3 regions of the Burkholderia sp. MR1-5-21 genome follow, and region 1 is predicted to be linked to each of the others. Evidence: predicted binding sites of a transcription regulator. Region 1 holds the regulator's gene; each other region holds the start of a gene.
What was found. Region 1 encodes sigma-54, which starts transcription at its own class of promoters, with help from an activator protein. Its sites were predicted from a motif close to TGGCANGNAANCTGCTTT; they were not measured.
Positions count from the first base shown of each region.

Region 2: a site for sigma-54 is predicted at 5,745-5,762, ahead of nirB (nitrite reductase large subunit NirB). Genes of this name have one in related genera too.
Region 3: a site for sigma-54 is predicted at 3,161-3,178, ahead of glnA (type I glutamate--ammonia ligase). Genes of this name have one in related genera too.

Region 1 is NZ_JBSAXD010000009.1:208,027-214,795, forward strand. It holds gene ACV229_RS15185 (LON peptidase substrate-binding domain-containing protein) at 1-50, opposite strand, end outside; gene rapZ (RNase adapter RapZ) at 75-983, opposite strand; gene hprK (HPr(Ser) kinase/phosphatase) at 1,059-2,027, opposite strand; gene ACV229_RS15200 (PTS sugar transporter subunit IIA) at 2,155-2,667, opposite strand; gene hpf (ribosome hibernation-promoting factor, HPF/YfiA family) at 2,899-3,258, opposite strand; gene ACV229_RS15210 (RNA polymerase factor sigma-54) at 3,417-4,925, opposite strand; gene lptB (LPS export ABC transporter ATP-binding protein) at 5,077-5,853, opposite strand; gene lptA (lipopolysaccharide transport periplasmic protein LptA) at 5,850-6,515, opposite strand; gene lptC (LPS export ABC transporter periplasmic protein LptC) at 6,536-6,769, opposite strand, start outside.
Region 2 is NZ_JBSAXD010000019.1:141,886-148,654, forward strand. It holds gene ACV229_RS24795 (ThuA domain-containing protein) at 1-639, shown strand, start outside; gene ACV229_RS24800 (Gfo/Idh/MocA family protein) at 636-1,784, shown strand; gene ACV229_RS24805 (carbohydrate porin) at 1,933-3,351, shown strand; gene ACV229_RS24810 (aldo/keto reductase) at 3,339-4,280, shown strand; partial or broken gene ACV229_RS24815 (glucokinase) at 4,320-5,471, shown strand; gene nirB (nitrite reductase large subunit NirB) at 5,819-6,769, shown strand, end outside.
Region 3 is NZ_JBSAXD010000034.1:86,034-92,802, forward strand. It holds gene ACV229_RS33400 (sterol desaturase family protein) at 1-467, shown strand, start outside; gene ACV229_RS33405 (EI24 domain-containing protein) at 628-1,455, shown strand; gene ACV229_RS33410 (competence/damage-inducible protein A) at 1,452-2,267, shown strand; gene ACV229_RS33415 (rhodanese-like domain-containing protein) at 2,417-2,881, opposite strand; gene glnA (type I glutamate--ammonia ligase) at 3,288-4,703, shown strand; gene glnL (nitrogen regulation protein NR(II)) at 4,881-6,023, shown strand; gene ntrC (nitrogen regulation protein NR(I)) at 6,062-6,769, shown strand, end outside.

The sequences.
Region 1 (6,769 bases):
TGTAGCGGAAACAGCGGCAGGTCGAGCAGGGTGGTCGATAGAGAGGACATGGCGCTTGCGGAGAAGCGGCGTCGCTAAGGTCTGTCGACCTCGGTCACGAGCCGCGACGACGCGTCGACATCCACGGGCGCGTCACGATGCCGCACGATCACGTTCGCCTCGCGCGCGAGGCGCGCGGCGAGCGTTTCCGCGATGAAGACCGAGCGATGCTGGCCGCCCGTACAGCCGATGGCGACGGTCAGGTAGCTGCGGTTGTCCTCGCGGAAGTGCGGTAGCCATTTGATCAGGAACGCATGGATGTCGTCGATCATCTGATGGACGATCGGCAGTGCGTCGAGAAACGCGATGACCGGCTGGTCGAGCCCGGTGAGCGGGCGCAATTCATGGTCGTAATACGGGTTCGGCAGCGCGCGCACGTCGAACATCAGGTCGGCATCGAGCGGCACGCCGCGCTTGAAGCCGAACGATTCGAACATCAGCATCAGGTCGTTGTTCTTCTGCTCGATGAAGCGCTTGACCCAGGTGCGCAGCACGTTCGCACGCAGGTTGCTCGTGTCGATCTGGTGGCCGAATTCGGCGAGCGGCGCGACGAGTTCGCGCTCGCGCTCGATTGCCTCCTCGAGCGACGACAGCAGGCCGACGTCGGCGTCGTGCGACGGGGAGCCGGACAGCGGATGGCGGCGGCGCGTTTCGGAAAAGCGCTGGATCAGCGCCGGCGTGCTCGCATTGAGGAACAGCACGCGCACGTCGTGATCGCACGACAGCGTGCGGATCAGGCCGGGCATTTCGTCGAGCGATGCGCTCGAACGCGCGTCGATCGCGACGGCGAGCCGCTGCTGGCCCTCTTCGGCGAGGTAGCGGGTCAACTCGGGCAGCACGTGCGGCGGCAGGTTGTCGACGCAGTAGTAGCCTGCGTCCTCCAGCGCGTTCAACGCGACGGATTTGCCGGAGCCGGAAATGCCGGTGATGAGAACAATGCGCATGGGAAGCAGAAAATCCTGACGTTTCATCATAGCACCGGCAACACGCACCCGCGCTGCGCGACCGGCCGGTGCGAGTTACACAAGCTTGCCGGGGAACTGGCTATCGGGATCTTGCATCGCGAGTCGTTGCCGATCCATGAAATCGCGCAACGTGTCGATTCCGCGCAACTGCAGGATCGTGTTGCGGACCGCCGCCTCGACGAGCACCGCGAGGTTGCGGCCGGCCGCGACCTGGATCGTCACCTTGCTGATCGGCAATCCGAGCACGTCGACGGTCTGGCTTTCGAGCGGCAGGCGCTGGAACTCGCCGTCGGGACGGCGCACGAGCTGAACGATCAGCTTCAGCTTCATTTTCCGGCGCACGGCGGTCTCGCCGAAGATCGTCTTGATGTCGAGGAGGCCGAGGCCGCGCACTTCGAGCAGGTTCTGCAGCAGCGGCGGGCAGCGCCCTTCGACGAAATCGGGGCCAAGACGCACGAAGTCGACCGCGTCGTCGGCGACGAGTCCGTGGCCGCGGCTGATCAGCTCGAGGCCGAGTTCGCTCTTGCCGAGACCCGAATCGCCCGTCAGCAGCACGCCCATCCCGAGGATGTCGAGGAACACGCCGTGCAGCGTCGCGCGCGGTGCGAGGATGCGCGACATGTAGAGGCGCAGGCTGTCGATCACCGCGGCGGCCGACATCGGCGTCGTGAACAGCGGGGTCGACGAGCGCGTGCAGCGCAGCACCAGTTCGGGCGGCGCGGCGGCGCCGCCGGCGACGACGAGGAACGGCGGCTCGAGGGCGATCAGCTCGGCCATGTGGCGCGAACGGTCCTCGTCGGTCTGCCGCTGGTAGTAGTCGATCTCGGCTTCGCCGAGCACCTGGATCCGGTTCGGGTGAATGAGGTTCAGGTGGCCGACGAGGTCGGCGCTCGACGTCGCATTGGCGACGGTGTCGGCCGAAAAGCCGCGTTCCCAGCCTTCATGCCCCGTCAGCCAGCTCAGCTTCAGCGTGGCCGCGTTGTCGTCGAAGATGCTCTGGGCGTTGATGCTGGACGTATCCATGAGTCCGTCACTCCAGTGAGCCGGTGCTTGCGCGTGGCGACGGGCGTCGCCATGCCGGGCCGGCGCCGGGCGGCCCGGGACGGCGGCTTGCGCCGCCTCGTTCGGGAAAATTTACGCCCGGATCAACTCAAGGTTGCCACTGAGTGAGCAGGCTATGCAACTCGACGCGATCCGTTTCGTTGTGCAAACGCTCGCGCGCATCGCGGTCGGACAGCAGTTGCGCGATCTCCGACAGGATTTCGAGGTGCTGCTGGGTGGCTTGCTCGGGGACGAGCAGGAAAATCAGGAGGGAAACCGGCTGGCCGTCGGGCGCCTCGAACGGAATCGGATCGGCGAGCCGCACGAACGCGGCGAGCGGATGCTTGAGGCCCTTGATGCGCCCGTGCGGAATCGCGACGCCTTCGCCGAGCCCGGTCGAGCCGAGGCGCTCGCGCGCGAACAGGTTGTCCGTGACGGTGCTGCGGGCGACGCCGTTCTGATTCTCGAACATCAGCCCGGCTTGTTCGAAGACGCGTTTCTTGCTGGTGACGGAGAGGTCGATGACGACGTTCTCTAGGGGCAGGATTTTGGCTAGGCGATTCATGTTGGCAGGCGATTGGGCGGCCTGGGGTCTCCTCGCGGCGGCAGACTGATTTTCCATGGTTGGCAATATCAAGGCGTTAGGCGATGGAGACCTGCAAGGCACGGTGACCGTACCCAACGCCCCCCGGCAATAACCGGAGCATTATAGAACACAGCCGAGCGCGTGGCGCGACGCGCTCGGGCGCCTGGCGCGAGTGGGGCACGGTGCCCGCGCCGTTGCACGCGGGCATAAAAAAACCGCCCGGCGAACCGGGCGGCGTACTGATGCGATGAAGCGGTTATGAAGCGGTCATTGCGGCGGCAGTTCGATCTGTTCGACGGCCGGCTGATGCTTGATCGGTTCGTGCGCGTGCGTTTGCAGGCGCTCCATGTGCTTGACGACCTGGCGGTCCAGCTTGTCGATCAGCAGATCGATGGCCGCATACAGGTTGCCGTTTGCGCTTTCGACGAAGATGTCCTTGCCCTTCAGATGCAGATTGATTTCCGCGCGTTGTTGCCTGTCCTTTTCCTTGTGGTTGTCGACCGAGAGGATCACAGTGCCATCGATCACCTGATCGCTATGCCGTAGCACCCGGTCCAGCTTGGTGATCACGTATTCGCGAATTGCAGGCGTGACTTCGAGATGATGTCCACTGATCTTCAGGTTCATAGTGCTTCTCCAAGCGAGTGACCACCAATCCGCTTCGATGCGGTCGTCCGGTCGACTTGCCCGTGCCGCCCGAGGCGGCCGATTGCGGACAGGTCGCCCGGCTTGTCCGCCGAAGGCGCGGCGGCCGGAACACGCCTGCCGCCGGGCAGGCAGCAGGCTTAAAGAGACTTGCGCAGATTCACTGCCGGGATCTTGAGGGCTTCGCGATACTTGGCAACCGTGCGGCGCGCGACCACGAAGCCTTGTTCTGCCAGCAGTTCGGCAATTCGGCTGTCCGAAAGAGGCGATTTTGGGTCTTCGGCTCCTATCAGTTGCTTGATCAGGGCACGGATGGCGGTCGACGATGCGGCGCCACCGGTGTCGGTCGAGACGTGAGATCCGAAGAAGTACTTAAATTCAAGCGTCCCGAACGGGGTCAGCATGTACTTCCCGGTTGTCACACGGCTGACAGTTGACTCGTGTAGGCCCAGCGTATCAGCAATCTCCCGCAAAACCAAGGGGCGCATCGCAATTTCGCCGTGCGCAAAGAAATTCTTCTGACGTTCGACAATAGCCTGCGCGACGCGCAGGATCGTGTCGAAGCGCTGCTGGATATTCTTGATCAGCCAGCGCGCTTCCTGCAGTTGCTGCTTGAGCGAACCGGCGGACGGATCGCCGCGGCTGTTGCGCAGGATGTTCGCGTAGAGATTGTTGATCCGCAGGCGCGGCACGACTTCCGGATTGAGTTCCGCCTGCCAGCCCTGGCCGGCCTTCTTCACGATGATGTCGGGCACGACGTAGTCGGCCTCGGCCTTGCCGTATGCGGCGCCGGGGAACGGCTCCAGCGAGCGGATCAGCGCGTGCGCGTCGCGCAGCGCGTCGTCGGTCGTCTTCAGGTGCTTGCGCAACCGTGTGAAGTCGCGCGCGGCCAGCAGTTCGAGGTATTGCGACACGATCTCGAGCGACAGCGTGCGCGCCGGGGACGGATCGAGCCGCAGCAACTGCAGCTTCAGGCATTCGGATGCAGAGCGGGCCCCGACCCCGGACGGGTCGAAGCTGTGCAGCAGCGCGAGCGCGGCGTTCAATTCGTCGCAGTCGACCTCGAGCTCGGGCGGCAGGTCGGCGAGCACCTCGTCGAGCGTCGCGGTCAGGTAGCCGTCGTCGTCGAGCGATTCGATCAGGAACATCACGAGCGCGCGGTCGCGCGGCCCGGCCTGCGTGACGCGCAGCTGCGCGGACAGATGGTCGCGCAGCGACGTCGCGGCTTCCTGCACCTGCAGCGGCGGGAGGTCGTCGTCGTCGGACGCGCCGCTCGCGCGGCCGAATTCGTCGAGGTTCCACTGCGGACCGTCGCCGCTGTCGCTGTTCGCGTAGCCGTCGTAATCGTCGCCGCCGGACGGCTCGTCGCGCTCGGCGCGCTCGCCGGTCTGGCCGGTGCCATTGGTGCCGGCCATCGGCTCGGGGTTCGATGCGGGCGGCGTCTGCGCGATCAGCGAACCGTCCGCTGCAACGCGCAGCGGGCTCGCGATCCATTCGTCGTCGTTCTCGAGCAGTGGATTCTGGGCGACCGCCATCGCCACTTCCTGCTGGAGTTCGAGCGTCGACAGCTGCAGGAGCCGGATCGACTGCTGCAGTTGCGGCGTCAGCGCCAGATGTTGCGACAGGCGGAGTTGAAGGCTGGCTTTCATGGCAAGGAGGGAGTCATACCCGGAGTTTGCCACGACGCAGGTGCATTGGGCCATCCGCGATTACGCGCGGCAAGGAATGGGGGCGAAACGGGGCGCGGCCCCGCGCGGCAGAGCCGGGCGGGGCCGCACAGGGCGTTGCCGTGACGGTGCGTTACATGCGGAAGTGTTCGCCGAGGTACACGCGGCGCACGCTTTCGTTCTCGATGATTTCGCTGGGGGCGCCGGCCGCGAGCACCGAGCCGTCGCTGATGATGTACGCGTGGTCGCAGATGCCGAGCGTTTCGCGCACGTTGTGGTCCGTGATCAGCACGCCGATGTTGCGCTGCTTCAGGAACTTGACGATCTTCTGGATCTCGAGCACCGCGATCGGGTCGACGCCCGCGAACGGTTCGTCGAGCAGGATGAAGCTCGGGTTGGTCGCGAGCGCGCGCGCGATCTCGACGCGCCGGCGTTCGCCGCCCGACAGCGACAGCGCCGGGTTCTCGCGCAGGTGGCCGATCTGCAGCTCGTCGAGCAGCGCTTCGGTGCGCGACGCGATCGCGTCCTTGGACAGGCGCTTGCCGTCGTCGCCGTATTGCAGCTCGAGCACCGCGCGGATGTTTTCCTCGACGGTCAGCTTGCGGAACACCGACGCTTCCTGCGGCAGGTACGACAGCCCGAGCGACGCGCGCTTGTGGATCGGCAGCAGGCTGATCGAGCTGCCGTTCAGCGAGATCTCGCCCGCGTCGAGCGGTACGAGCCCGACGATCATGTAGAACGACGTGGTCTTGCCGGCGCCGTTCGGGCCGAGCAGGCCGACGACTTCGCCGCTCTTCACGTCGAGCGACACGTCCTTGACGACCGTGCGCGAGCCGTAGCGCTTCTTCAGGTTGCGGACGACGAGCGAGCTGCTGGTGCCGGCCGGCTGGCGGTTCGGTAGTGCGTTCATTGGCCCGGCGCCCCCTGGATCGAGGTCGACGGCGCGAGCTTGGCCGGCGCGCCGTTCAGCGGCGCGGGGCCGCCGTTCTTCGGCGACAGCATCGCGCGCACGCGGCCGTTCGGGTTGCCTGGCGCCGCGACGTCCTTGCCGCCCTTCGCGGTGTAGAAGTCGTGCTGGCCATCGTACGTGACCACGCTGCCGTGCACGGTGTCGGCGATCGTCGACGTGCCCTGCAGGCGGCGCACCGTCGCGGCGGTCGTGAGCGTCGTCAGGTCCTGCTTGCCGTCGTAGTCGATGCGTTCCGAGTCGCCGTCGATGTATTCGTCGAGGCCTTCGCGCTTCTGGCGGAACGACGCGTGCTTCTTGCTGCTGCCGTACGACGTCGCGTACTGGTAGCCTTCCGGATCCTGCCGCACTTCGACGCGATCGCCCTTGATGACGATCGTGCCCTTCGTGATCACGACGTTGCCGGTCGCGACGGTCACCTGTTTCAGGTCGTCATAAGTCAGGTTGTCCGCCTCGACGTTGATCGGCTTGCTCTGGTCCGCCTTCTCGGCATGGGCGAGCGGCGCCATCCCGGCCAGCGGGAGCGCGACGAGCGTCGCGGCAAGCGCGGCGCGGACGGCGCGCGCGGCGCCGCCGGTATTCTGACGAGGGAACGATTCGTTCATGCAGTCACGTGTGGGATGCGTTACTTGGGTTGACCTTTCGAGCCGCCGGACGCATCCGACGCGGCAATCGTGCCGCGCACGTTGCCATACAGCTCGATGACCCGGGTGACGTTGTTGTACTTCATGCCGTCGGTCGCGTTGACGAGCGACAGGCCGCGCTGAAGTTTAACCGGCTTTTCGGTCTGGATCACATCGTCATTGACGAAGATCCGGAAATGCTGGGAATCGGCCTGCATCTGCGGATCGCCGCCGCC
Region 2 (6,769 bases), on a different contig from region 1:
ACGCTCGACCAGCCCGAGCACGGGCTCAGCGAAGCGCGGCTCGCCGCGTGCGACGTGCTGGTCTGGTGGGGGCACAAGGCGCACGCGAAGGTCTCCGACGAGATCGTCGAGCGCGTGCAGCGCCGCGTGCTCGAGGGCATGGGGCTGATCGTGCTGCATTCCGGGCACTTCTCGAAGATCTTCCGCCGCCTGCTCGGCACGAACTGCTCGCTGAAGTGGCGCGAGGCGGCCGAGAAGGAGCGGCTGTGGGTCGTCGAACCGTCGCATCCGATCGCGGCCGGGCTCGGCGAGTACTTCGAGCTGCAGCACGAGGAGATGTACGGCGAGCGCTTCGACATCCCGCAACCGGACAGCACGGTCTTCATCTCGTGGTTCGAGGGCGGCGAGGTGTTCCGTTCGGGCTGCTGCTGGGAGCGCGGCCACGGCCGGATCTTCTATTTCCGTCCCGGTCACGAAGCGTATCCGACCTATCACGACCGCAACGTGCAGCGCGTGATCGCGAACGCGGTGCAGTGGGCCGCACCGCGCGTGAACCTCGCCGACCGCTGCCCGAACTCGCCGCCGCTCGAGACGCTCAGCGAGAAGAGCCAGCAGTTCGCGCACGTCGGCATCCAGCAAAGCGCAGGAGATATCGCATGAACGACGACTACAAGGTGGAGCTGCCGGAAGCGGCGGCGGTTGCACGCGGCCGGCGCCTGCGCGTCGGCGTGATCGGGCTCGGGATCGGCCGCAAGCATATCGAAGGCTGGCGCGAGCATCCGGACGTCGACGTGGTCGCGATTGCGGACCCCGATGCGAAGCGGCTCGCGAAGGTCGGCGACGCGTTCGACATCGATGCGCGCTACGCGTCGGCCGATGAAATGCTCGTCGCCGAGAAGCTCGACGTCGTCAGCGTGTGCACGCCGAATAAGTTCCATCGCGAGCTGACGCTCGCCGCGTTCGACGCCGGCTGCCACGTGCTGTGCGAGAAGCCGATGGCGCTGAATGCGGACGAGGGGCGCGACATGCTGATCGCCGCGCAGCGCGCCGGCAAGCGGCTGATGATCAATTTCTCGTACCGCTTCAGCGCGCAGTCGCGTGCACTGAAGGCGCAGGTCGACGGCGGGGTGTTCGGCGACTTCTATTTCGGCCGCACGATGTGGCACCGCAGGCGCGGGATGCCCGGCTTCGGCGGCTGGTTCGGCACGAAGGCGCTCGCGGGCGGCGGGCCGCTGATCGATCTCGGCGTGCACCGGCTCGACCTCGCACTGTGGCTGATGGGGTATCCGAAGCCCGTGTGGGTGATGGGCAGCACGTACGACCCGATCGCGCGCGAGCTCGCGACGCGCGCGGGCAAGACGTTCGACGTCGAGGATCTCGCGGCCGCGTTGATCCGCTTCGACAACGGCGCGACGCTCGCGCTCGAGGCGTCGTGGGCGACCAACATCCAGGAAGCGGAGCTGATGGAGACGCGCCTGCTCGGCACGCGCGCAGGGCTGCTGCAGAAGAACCTGAACGAAGGCTACACGTTCGACGCGCACATCTTCATCGAGCAGAACGGCGCGCAGTTCGACATGCGCCTGAACCCGCCCGCGGACGGCGCGCATTCGGCGATGTACGACTACGCGGAAGCGATTCTGTGCGACGTCCCGCATCCGGCGCCGGGCGAGGAAGGGCTGATCGTGATGGAGATCCTCGACGCGATCTATGCGAGCGCGGCCGCGGGCGAGCCGATCCGTATCCACGCGCCGGGGCCGTCGGCTGCCGCCGCGGCGCCGGTGCTCGATCTCGACGTCGCCGACTGACGTCGCGGGCTGACTTCGCACGGGGCCGGCGCGCGGATCGTCCACCGCGCCGGCCCGTCAGCAACATGACGGACGACGCAGCACACACACCAATTCGATGACGCCGCGCATCGCACGCGGCGCACTGACAACGTTTGGAGACACGTTCATGATCGACGAAGCAGGCCGCGCCGCGCGCGGTCCGGTACGCACCCCGTTCAGGCTCACGCGGCTCGCCGCTGCTTTCTCGCTGGCCGTCGCGTCGGCCGCGCTGCACGCGGCGCCGGATCCGGCAACGACGGTCGCCGCGGACAATGCGCCGGGGGGCCTCTCGCAGGCCACCGGCGTCGTGCCGGCCGACACGAGCCCCGCCAACGTGGTGACGCCGACGCCGTCGTCGGCCTGGAACCAGTTGACGCCGTGGACCCAGTTCCACGGCTATCTGCGGGCCGGTGTCGGCACGAGCGACGGCCATTCGCAGGCCTGCTTCCAGTTGCCGGGGGCGCAGAGCAAATACCGGCTCGGCAACGAATGCCAGGTCTACAGCGAGCTGGAGATCGACCAGACGCTGTACAAGTTCTCGAACGGCATGCAGCTGTCGGCGGTCGGCATGGCGAGCCTCGTCAACGATCTCGACCGCACGCCGACCTTCGACGGCAATCACGGAAGGGTTCGCCTGCCGCAGTCGTACGTACAGCTCACGAACTTTCCGGGGCTCGACGACATGCGGATCTGGTTCGGGCGCATCTACTACCGGCGCAATGACGTCCACATGAACGACTTCTACTACTGGAACCCGAGCGGCCTCGGCGCGGGCGTCGAGAACGTGCCGATCGGCGGCGGCCTGAAGCTCAGCTATGCGCTGTTCCGCGAGGACTACATCGACCAGCCGAACTACGCGACGCGCCACGACCTGCAGCTGTCCGGCGTGCATCCGAACCCCGGCGGCGAACTGCAGTTCGGGCTGTCGTACATCCCGGCCCGCGCGCCGGTGCTGAACGGGAACGGCGTGCTGCAGGACGCGCACAGCGGCTGGTCGTTCACGGTCCAGCACGTGCAGACCAACCTGCTCGGCGGCAAGAACAAGCTCGCGTTCCAGTATGGCGTCGGCCCGGGCACGGGCCTCGGCTACACGGGGACGCTGACCAACGACAACCGCTACAAGAGCTTTCGCGTGCTCGATGCGTTCGACTGGCAGGCGACGCAGAACTTCAGCGGCCAGGTGGTCGGCATCTACGAGCGCGACATCGCGCCGTCCGGCGGCTCGCAGACGTGGGTGTCGATGGGCGTGCGGCCCGTGTATGCGTTCACGCAGCATGTGAAGCTGCAGGGCGACCTCGGGCATGACCGCGTGACGCCGTCCGGCGGCCCGACGCGCACGCTGTTGAAGGCGAGCGTCGCGCTGACGCTCGCGATGGACCGGTCGTTCTGGTCGCGGCCCGAGTTCCGCGTGTTCTATACGTACGCGCGCTGGAACCAGGCGGCGCAGGACGCGGCGGCGCCCGGCGATCCGCTGTCGACGACGGGCATTTTCGGAACCTCGCGCTCGGGCTCGACGGTCGGTGCGCAAGTCGAATGGTGGTGGTGAGCGACATGACGGAACGCTGTACGACGATCTCGACCGGAAGCGATGCGCTCGTGTTGTCGCGCATCGTGTTCGGGATGTGGCGCATCGCCGACTGGCGGCTGTCGCGCGGCGAGCGCCGCGCGTTGATCGAGGCGGCGCTCGAACTCGGCGTGACGAGCTTTGATCATGCGGACATCTACGGCGACTACACGGCCGAGCGGCTGTTCGGCGAGGTGCTGGCGGATGCGCCGCACCTGCGCGAGCGGATGCAGCTCGTGACGAAGTGCGGGATCCGGCTCGTGTCCGCGCAACGGCCCGAGCACCGGATCAAGCACTACGACACGCGGGCGGCGCATATCGTTGCGTCGGTCGAGCAGTCGCTGCGCGCGCTGCATGCCGACCGGCTCGACCTGCTGTTGCTGCATCGCCCCGACCCGCTGATGGATGCGGACGAAGTCGCCGAGACATTCGCGGCGCTGCGGCGCGACGGCAAGGTGAGAGCATTCGGGATATCGAACTTTACGCCGGCGCAGGCGGCGCTGCTGCAGGACCGGATGGCCGCGCACGGGATGGCGCTCGCGACGAACCAGGTCGAATGCTCGCTGCTGCATCTCGCGCCGCTCGACGACGGCACGTTCGACCAGGCGCAGCGCTGGCGCTGCCCGCCGATGCTGTGGTCGCCGCTCGCGGGCGGGCGCGTGCTCACCGACGCGTCGCCCGCCGCGACGCGCGTGCGCGCCCGCGCCGAACGGATCGGCGGCGCGCTCGGCGTGCCCGCGACGACGGTGCTGTTCGCATGGCTGCTCGCGCTGCCGTGCCGGCCGCTGCCGATCGTCGGCTCGAGCCGGATCGCGGCGCTGCGCGAGGCCGTGGCGGCGACGCGCGTCACGCTCGAACGCGAACACTGGTTCGAGCTGCTGCACGCGGCGCGGGGCGCGGACGTGCCCTGAACGACGCAATCGACACACGATGACAACCTGGGAGAACCGATGAGCGAAGCGACCCTCAACGATCATCCGGTCGCACGGCATGCGGTGCGACCGGTGCACGCCGGCGGCCCCCGCCTGCTGGCGGACATCGGCGGCACGCATGCGCGCTTCGCGCTGGAAACCGCGCGCGGCGAGATCGGCGGCGTGCGCGTCTATCGATGCGGCGACCATGCGGGCGTGGCCGACGCGGTGCGAGCGTATCTGCGTGACGTGGGCGCGGTGGACGACGAGGGCGGGCCGGGCGGCACGCGGGTCCGGCATGCGGCGTTCGCGATCGCCAATCCGGTCGACGGCGATACGGTCAGCATGACCAACCACGACTGGCGCTTCTCGATCGATGCGACGCGCCGTGCGCTCGGCTTCGACACGCTGCACGTGGTCAACGACTTCACGGCGCTCGCGATGGCCGTCCCGCATCTGTCCGCGGACGAGCGGCGGCAAGTGGGCGGCGGCCACGCGGCGCCCGGCGGAACGATCGGCGTGCTCGGCCCGGGAACCGGGCTCGGCGTGTCGGCGCTCGTGCGGGCCGGAGGCGCGGGAGGTGCGGGAGGTGCCGGAGGCGCGGGAGGTGCGGTAGGTGCGGGAGGTGCGGGAGGTGCGGGAGGCGCGGGAGGTGCGGGAGGCGCGGGAGGCGCGGGAGGCGCGGGAGGCGCGTGGTTGCCGCTGTCCGGCGAGGGCGGGCACGTGTCGTTCGCGCCGGCCGACGCGCGCGACGACGATGTGCTGCGGTACGCGCGCACGCGCTGGCCGCACGTGTCGTTCGAGCGGCTTGCGGCCGGCCCCGGCATCGCGGTGATTCACGCGGCGCTCGCCGCGCGCGACGGCATCGACACGGCCGGCGCCGACACGGCCGCGATCATCGAGCGAGCGCTCGCCGGCGACGCGCGCTGCGTCGCGACCCTCGACTGCTTCTGCGGGATGCTCGGCACGTTCGCGGGCAACCTCGCGCTGACGCTCGGCGCGACCGGCGGCATCTATATAGGCGGGGGTGTCGTGCCGCGCCTCGGCGCGCTGTTCGACGCGTCGCCGTTTCGCGCGCGCTTCGACGCGAAAGGCCGCTTCACCGGCTATCTCGCACGGATTCCGACGTTCGTGATTACCGCGCCGCATCCGGCGTTTACCGGCGTGTCGAGGCTGCTCGCCCGCGCGCTGGGCGAAGGCGGCTGATACGACGGGCTGGCCACCGCGCACCTGCGCGACGGCATGCGATCGGCCCGCGCATTGTTCGGACGATAGGCGCCGTTTGCGCGCTTCGTTGCGCACGGCGTCGTCACCGCCATGCACCACGCCGTTGCACCGAGCGGGCATCCGCACCCGACCCCGTGCACCGGGTTGTGCTGTATTGCACCAATTTCATCCGCGCCGCGCGTGAATCCGGTGCGCCCGGTCGCGCCGGCGCCGCGCCGCATGGCGACCTGCAATATGTGGCACGCCGTTTGCTTTTTTGTCTGCTTGACACGCAGGGCAACCTGCACGCTCAGGGTCAGGGAGACATCGGAATGCGGAAGATGAAGCTGGTGATGGTCGGCAACGGGATGGCGGGCGTGCGCACGCTCGAAGAGCTGTTCAAGCTGGCCCCTGATCTGTACGACGTGACGGTGTTCGGCGCCGAGCCGCATCCGAACTACAACCGGATCCTGCTGTCGCCGGTGCTGGCCGGCGAGCAGACGCTCGAACAGATCGTGCTGAACGACTACGCGTGGTACGAGGAACACGGCGTCAGGCTGCTGACCGGCAAGAAGGTCGTGAAGATCGATCGCGTGCGCCGGATCGTGATCGCCGACGACGGCACCGAGGCGCCGTACGACCGCCTGCTGCTCGCGACGGGCTCGAATCCGTTCATGCTGCCGATTCCGGGGATCAACCTCGGCGGCGTGCTCGGCTATCGCGACATCGCCGATACGCAGGCGATGATCGACGCGTCGTCACGCTACCGTCACGCGGCCGTGATCGGCGGCGGCCTGCTCGGCCTCGAAGCCGCGAACGGGCTGAAGGTGCGCGGGATGGACGTGACCGTCATTCACCTCGCGCCGACGCTGCTCGAACGCCAGCTCGACGCGACCGCGGGCGAGCTGCTGCGCCATTCGCTCGAGGCGCGCGGCCTGAAATTCCTGATGTCGAAGCAGACCGCCGCGCTGGAAGGCGACGGCGCGGATGGCGGCGGCCGCGTGCGCGCGGTGCGCTTCGCCGACGGCGATACGCTCGAGGCCGATCTTGTCGTGATGGCGGTCGGCATCCGGCCGAACACCGAGCTCGCCGAAAGCACGGGCCTCTACTGCAATCGCGGGATCGTCGTGAACGACACGATGCAGACCTACGATCCGCGCATCTACGCGGTCGGCGAATGCGTGAGCCATCGCGGGATTGCCTACGGGCTCGTCGCGCCGCTGTTCGAGCAGGCGAAGGTCGCGGCGAATCATCTGGCGGAATTCGGCATCGGCCGCTACGCC
Region 3 (6,769 bases), on a different contig from region 1:
GGCAGATGTCGCTGTGGTGCGACGACCGCAACCACCTGCTCGACGACGTGATCCAGTCGTGCTTCTTCGCGGCGATCGCGCTCGTGATCGGCGTGTCGCCGTCGCAGTTCGTCGTGCTGACCGCGCTCACCAACTTCGCGCAGAGCATTCAGCACACCAACGCGCGGCTGTCGTTCGGCTGGCTCGGCGAGCGCCTGCTCGTCAGCCCGATCTTCCACCGCCGCCACCACGCGGTCGGCTACGGCCACGAAGGCACCAAGTATGGCTGCAATTTCGGCGTGCTGTTCCCGTGGTGGGACATGATGTTCGGCACCGCGTCGTGGAACCGCACGGTCGAGCCGACCGGCATCCGCGAGCAGATCGAGGGCGTGTCGTACGGCGACGGCTTCTGGGCGCAGCACGGGCTTGCGTTCGTGCGGATCTTCCGGCGTCTGTTCCCCGCAAAGCGCGGCGCGGCATCCGCCTGAGCGCGGCGACCGCCATCCCGGCCATTCCCGCCATCCGTCCCGGCCTGCCGATGTCCGATCCGGCGCCGGGCGCCTCTCTCCCACGGCCCGCATGCGTTTTGGCGCATGCGGGCCGTGTGGTTTATCCTTTCCCCGTTTTTCTCCGTCGAAACAGGCCTGCATGAACGATTTGCTGCGTTCCTTCGTCCGCGCGTTCGCGAGCGCCCTGCACCCGCGCATGCTGTGGCTCACGCTGATGCCGTTCGTCGTGTCGGCCGTGTTCTGGGGCGTTCTGCTGTGGTTCTCGTGGCAGGCGCTCGTCGACGCCACGCGCGGCGCGCTCGACGGCTTCGCGCTGACGGCGGCACTCTACAGGGCGTTCGACGTGGTCGGCATGTCCCAACTGCATGCAGTCGTCGCGCCGTTCGTCGTCGTGTCGCTCGCGATTCCGCTGATCGTGCTGACGGTGCTGCTGCTGATCGCATCGATCTCGATGCCGGTCGTCGTCAAGCACCTGTCGAACCGCCAGTTCGCCGCGCTCGAGATGAAGCGGGGCGGCACGTTCTTCGGCAGCGTGTTCAATTCGCTGTGGACGGCGATCGTCGGCATCGTGCTGCTCGTCGTCACGCTGCCGCTGTGGCTGATCCCGCCGTTCTTCGCGCTGCTGCCGCCCGTGATCTGGGGCTGGCTCACCTATCGCGTGATGACCTACGACGCGCTCGCGCAGCATGCAAGCCGCGACGAGCGCCGCGCGCTCGTGCGGCAGCACCGCTGGCCGCTCGTCGGCATCGGCATCGCGACCGGGCTGCTCGGCACGGTACCGACCTTCATCTGGGTGTCGTCGGTCTGGATGATGGTGCTGTTTCCGTTCGTCGCGGCGGCGATGATCTGGGTTTATGCGTTCATTCTGGTGTTCTCGGCGCTGTGGTTCGGCCATTATTGCCTGCGTGCGCTCGAGGACCTGCGCGCGACGCCGCGCGCCACCACAATCGACATGGGGCAGGCATGAGTATCGGCATCATCATCATCGGCGACGAAATCCTTTCGGGCCGCCGGCAGGACAAGCATCTGGCGAAGGTCGTCGAATTGCTCGGCGCGCGCGGCCTTGCGCTCGACTGGGCCGAGTACGTCGGCGACGATCCCGCGCGCATCACCGCGACGCTCGCGCGTGCGCTCGCATCGGGCGACATCGTGTTCTCGACGGGCGGGATCGGCGCGACGCCGGACGACCACACGCGGCAGTGCGCGGCTGCCGCGCTCGGCGTGCCGCTCGAACTGCATCCCGAAGCGAAGCTGCTGATCGAGGAGCGCATCCGCGAGACGCACACCGATCCGGACAAGCCGGTCGACTTCGCTTCGCCCGAGAACCAGCACCGCTTCAACATGGGCGTGTTCCCGCGCGGCGCGACGATCATCCCGAACGGCTACAACCGGATTCCGGGCTTCTCGGTCGGTGATCTCCACTTCGTGCCGGGCTTCCCGGTGATGGCGTGGCCGATGATCGAATGGGTGCTCGACACGAAGTACGCGCACCTGCATCACGCGACGCCGCACGCGGAGCGGTCGCTGTATGTGTTCGAGCTGCCGGAATCGACGCTCACACCGCTGATGGAGAAGATCGAGCACGATTTTCCGGGCGTGCGGGTGTTCAGCCTGCCGAGCGTCGGCGATGCGGAGCGGGGCGGGATCTACGCGCGCCGCCATATCGACCTCGGCGTGAAGGGCGAGCCGGAGGCGGTCGCGGCCGCGTTCGTGAAGCTGCGCGAAGGCGTGCACCTGCTCGGCGGCGACATCGTCGAGCCCGACGCGCCGCGCGCCTGAGCGCGACGCTTCCAGCTTCCAGCTTGCCGGAAAAGGATTTCCCAAAAAGCAAAACGGGCCGCGGCCGTTCACAACGGGCGGCCCGTCATCGGCATGTCATCGCGCGGCTCGACGATGGCGCAACGCCCAAGCGCGGCGCGCGGGCGCCGTCATGCGCCGATCCACGGCAGTTTGCGGAAGCACCAGCCGTCGACGGTCTTGCGGTGGCCTTCCGCGTCCTTCGCGCCCTCGAAGCCTTCGAGCAGGTCGTACGCGTGCGTGAAGCCGGCCTGCGCGGCGGCGACCGCGGCGAGTTTCGAGCGCGCGGCGCTGCGGCACAGGAACAGCACGGGTGCGCCGGGTTCGATCGCCGCTTTCAGCTGGTCGACGAATTCGGCGTTCGGCACGCCGCCTGGGTAGCGCGTCCATTCGAGATGCAGGTACTGGCCGTCGCCGACGAGCGGGCGGCCGACCCAGTCGAGCTCGGCGCGGGTGCGCACGTCCACGAGGCGCGCCGACGGATCGAGTTGCAGCAGTTCGAATGCCTCGGCCGGCAGCAGCGCGCCGGCGTAGTTGAGCGAGCCTTGCGCGCGGCGTTCGCCGGCCTTCGCGTAAAGCTGTTCGAGCGTACTCATGGCAGGAGGTCTCCGTATCGATCAAACAAATATTCTAGCGCGCTGCCTGCCGCCCGATGCCTGTGCGCGGAGCGGCGCGCGCACCGCACACGCGCTCACCAAAAAGGTGCAGAATGGCGCGAGTGCACCAAAACGATTCCTTCCGAACGCCTGACAACGTGGATTGCACCATCGAGGTGCGCGCGCCGGATCGCCCGTCGCGCACGAGGCCCCGAAATTGCGCGGCGAAGCCCTGTCGCGGCGAGCGTCGGCGCGATCCGCGCCAACCTTGCGCATGTCTGGCACGGAAGCTGCTTTAAAGAATTCGGTCGAATCGGGGCGCGCTGCGCCAAAGCCTGACCCCGAGCAGCTCGATAAACGAGGCGGTTCCCAGTCCGCCGGAATTGTTCAATCAGGAGAAGAGGTTATGAGTAAAACCGTCGCCGACGTCATGCAGCTCGTGAAGGACGAGGACGTCAAGTTTGTCGATTTCCGCTTCACGGATACGCGCGGCAAGGAGCAGCACGTGTCGGTGCCGGTTTCGGCATTTGACGAAGACAAGTTCGAGAACGGCCATGCGTTCGACGGCTCGTCGATCGCGGGCTGGAAGGGCATCGAGGCGTCGGACATGCTGCTCATGCCGGATCCGACCGCCGCGTTCGTCGACCCGTTCTATGAAGAGTCGACGCTCGTGCTGACCTGCGACGTGGTCGAGCCGGCCGACGGCAAGGGCTACGAGCGCGATCCGCGTTCGCTCGCGAAGCGCGGCGAAGCGTACCTGAAGAGCACGGGCATCGGCGACACGGCGTACTTCGGTCCGGAACCGGAATTCTTCATTTTCGACTCGGTCCAGTGGAACACGGACATGTCGGGCTGCTTCGTGAAGATCAACTCGGAAGAAGCACCGTGGTCGGCCGGCAAGGAATTCGAAGGCGGCAACACGGGTCACCGTCCGGGCACGAAGGGCGGCTACTTCCCGGTCGCGCCGGTCGACACGTTCCAGGACATGCGTTCGGAAATGTGCCTGCTGCTCGAACAGCTCGGCATCCCGGTCGAAGTGCACCACCACGAAGTGGCGGGCCAGGGCCAGAACGAAATCGGCACGAAGTTCTCGACGCTCGTGCAGCGCGCCGACTGGACGCAATGGTCGAAGTACATCATCCACAACGTCGCGCACTCGTACGGCAAGACGGCGACGTTCATGCCGAAGCCGGTCGTCGGCGACAACGGTTCGGGCATGCACGTTCACCAGTCGATCTGGAAGGACGGCCAGAACCTGTTCGCGGGTAACGGCTACGCCGGCCTGTCGGAACTGGCGCTGTTCTACATCGGCGGCATCATCAAGCACGCCCGTGCGCTGAACGCGATCACGAACCCGACGACGAACTCGTACAAGCGTCTGGTCCCGCACTTCGAGGCACCGGTCAAGCTCGCCTACTCGGCGCGCAACCGTTCGGCGTCGATCCGCATTCCGCACGTGTCGAACCCGAAGGGCCGCCGCATCGAAACGCGCTTCCCGGACCCGATGGCGAACCCGTACCTGTGCTTCACGGCACTGATGATGGCCGGTCTCGACGGGATCCAGAACAAGATCCACCCGGGCGAAGCTGCCGACAAGAACCTGTACGACCTGCCGCCGGAAGAGGATGCAAAGATCCCGACCGTCTGCGCGGGCCTCGACCAGGCACTCGAAGCGCTCGACAAGGATCGCGAGTTCCTGACCCGCGGCGGCGTGTTCACGGACGGCATGATCGATGCGTACCTCGCGCTGAAGGAGCAAGAGCTCGCGAAGTTCCGCATGACGACGCACCCGATCGAGTTCGAAATGTACTACTCGCTGTAAGCGGCGATGGCGCTTCGACGCTTCAGCGGGCGAAGCGCCGCCACGCCGGTTGGTTTGCTCCGCGCAACTCCCGGCGCAGGCAGCGGAATCTGAAAAGGGGACGGCGCCCAGCCGTCCCCTTTTTGTTCCGCGGAATTCATCATTTTTTGCGCATTCTGGTCACGACACGCACGCAAGATGGTTCTGAAAAATCTGATCAAGGCGAAGACGGGGCAGCCTGAGCGTCTGACGGATGACGACAGGCTCGCACGCTCGGGGCTGCTCGCCGGACTGGAAGCGTTGCCGACGGTCGTGCTGGTGCTCGACCGCAAGACGCTCAGGATCGCGTTCGCGAATCCGTCCGCGGAGGCGATGCTCGACATCTCGCGCCGGCAGCTCGCGCAGCGGCCGTGGGGCGAGATCTTCCCGAACGCGAACGAGCTCGCGTCGACGATCACCGCGATCGGCGAAGAGCGCTTTCACGCGACGCACCTCGACACGGTACTCGACCGGCCCGGCCGCGAGCCGCTGCACGTGCATGCGATCGTCGGCTTTCTCGAGAGCGCGCCGGACTTCGTGCTCGTCGAGCTGTTCGAGAACGAGCGTCAGTCGCGCACCGACCGCGAGGAGCGGATCCACGACCTGACCGCGGTCAACAAGCAGCTGATCCGCAATCTCGCGCACGAGATCAAGAACCCGCTCGGCGGGATCCGCGGCGCCGCGCAGCTGCTCGAATTCGAGCTCGGCGAGCGCGAGCGCGGCGAGCTGCGCGAATACACGCAGGTGATCATCAAGGAATCCGACCGCCTGCAGACGCTCGTCGACCGGCTGCTCGAGCCGCACCGGCACCCGCACATCGTCGGCGACGTGAACATCCATGAAGTGTGCGAGCGCGTGCGCGCGGTGATGCTCGCCGAGTTTCCGCGCGGGCTGTCGATCGAGCGCGACTACGACGTCAGCGTGCCGGACTTGCGCGGCGACAAGGAGCAGCTGATCCAGGCGCTGCTGAACATCGTGCGCAATGCAGCGCAGGCGCTGCGCGAACGGATCGCGCAAGGCGACGCGAAGATCGAGCTGCGCACGCGCGTCGCGCGCAAGATCACGATCGCGAAGCGCCTGTACAAGCTGGCACTGGACTTGCACGTGATCGACAACGGGCCCGGCATACCGGAAGAGATCCGCGACCGGATCTTCTATCCGCTCGTGTCCGGGCGCGAGGACGGCAGCGGCCTCGGCCTCACGCTCGCGCAGACGTTCGTGCAGCAGCACGACGGGATGATCGAGGTCGAAAGCCGGCCCGGCCGCACCGAATTTCAGATTCTGCTGCCGCTCGATCACTGAGCGGCGACACGCGATTCACCGATACTTCTGACCGACCTATGAAGCCGATCTGGATAGTTGACGACGACCAATCGATCCGCTGGGTGCTCGAAAAGGCGCTCGCCCGCGACAGTTTCGCGACGAAAAGTTTCGCGAACGTGCGCGATGCGCTCAGTGCGCTCGATCACGAGACGCCGCAGGTGCTGGTGTCCGACATCCGGATGCCCGGCGGCTCGGGCCTCGAGCTGCTGCAGGCCATGCACGAGCGGATGCCGGGGCTGCCCGTGATCATCATGACCGCGTTCTCCGACCTCGACAGCGCCGTCGCGGCGTTCCAGGGCGGCGCGTTCGAGTATCTCGCGAAGCCGTTCGACGTCGACAAGGCGGTCGAGCTGATCCGCCGCGCGGTCGAGGAGAGCCTGCGCGGCGGCGTGCCGGAGGACGACCGCGTCGCCGAGGCGCCCGAGATGCTCGGCCAGGCGCCCGCGATGCAGGACATGTTCCGCGCGATCGGCCGGCTGTCGCATTCGGCCGCGACCGTGCTGATCACCGGCGAATCGGGGACCGGCAAGGAGCTCGTCGCGCGCGCGTTGCACCGTCACAGCCCGCGGGCGAACGGGCCGTTCATCGCGCTCAACACCGCGGCGATTCCGAAGGACCTGCTCGAATCCGAGTTGTTCGGCCACGAGCGCGGCGCGTTCACCGGCGCGCAGACGACGCGTCAGGGCCGCTTCGAGCAGGCCGAGAACGGCACGCTGTTCCTCGAT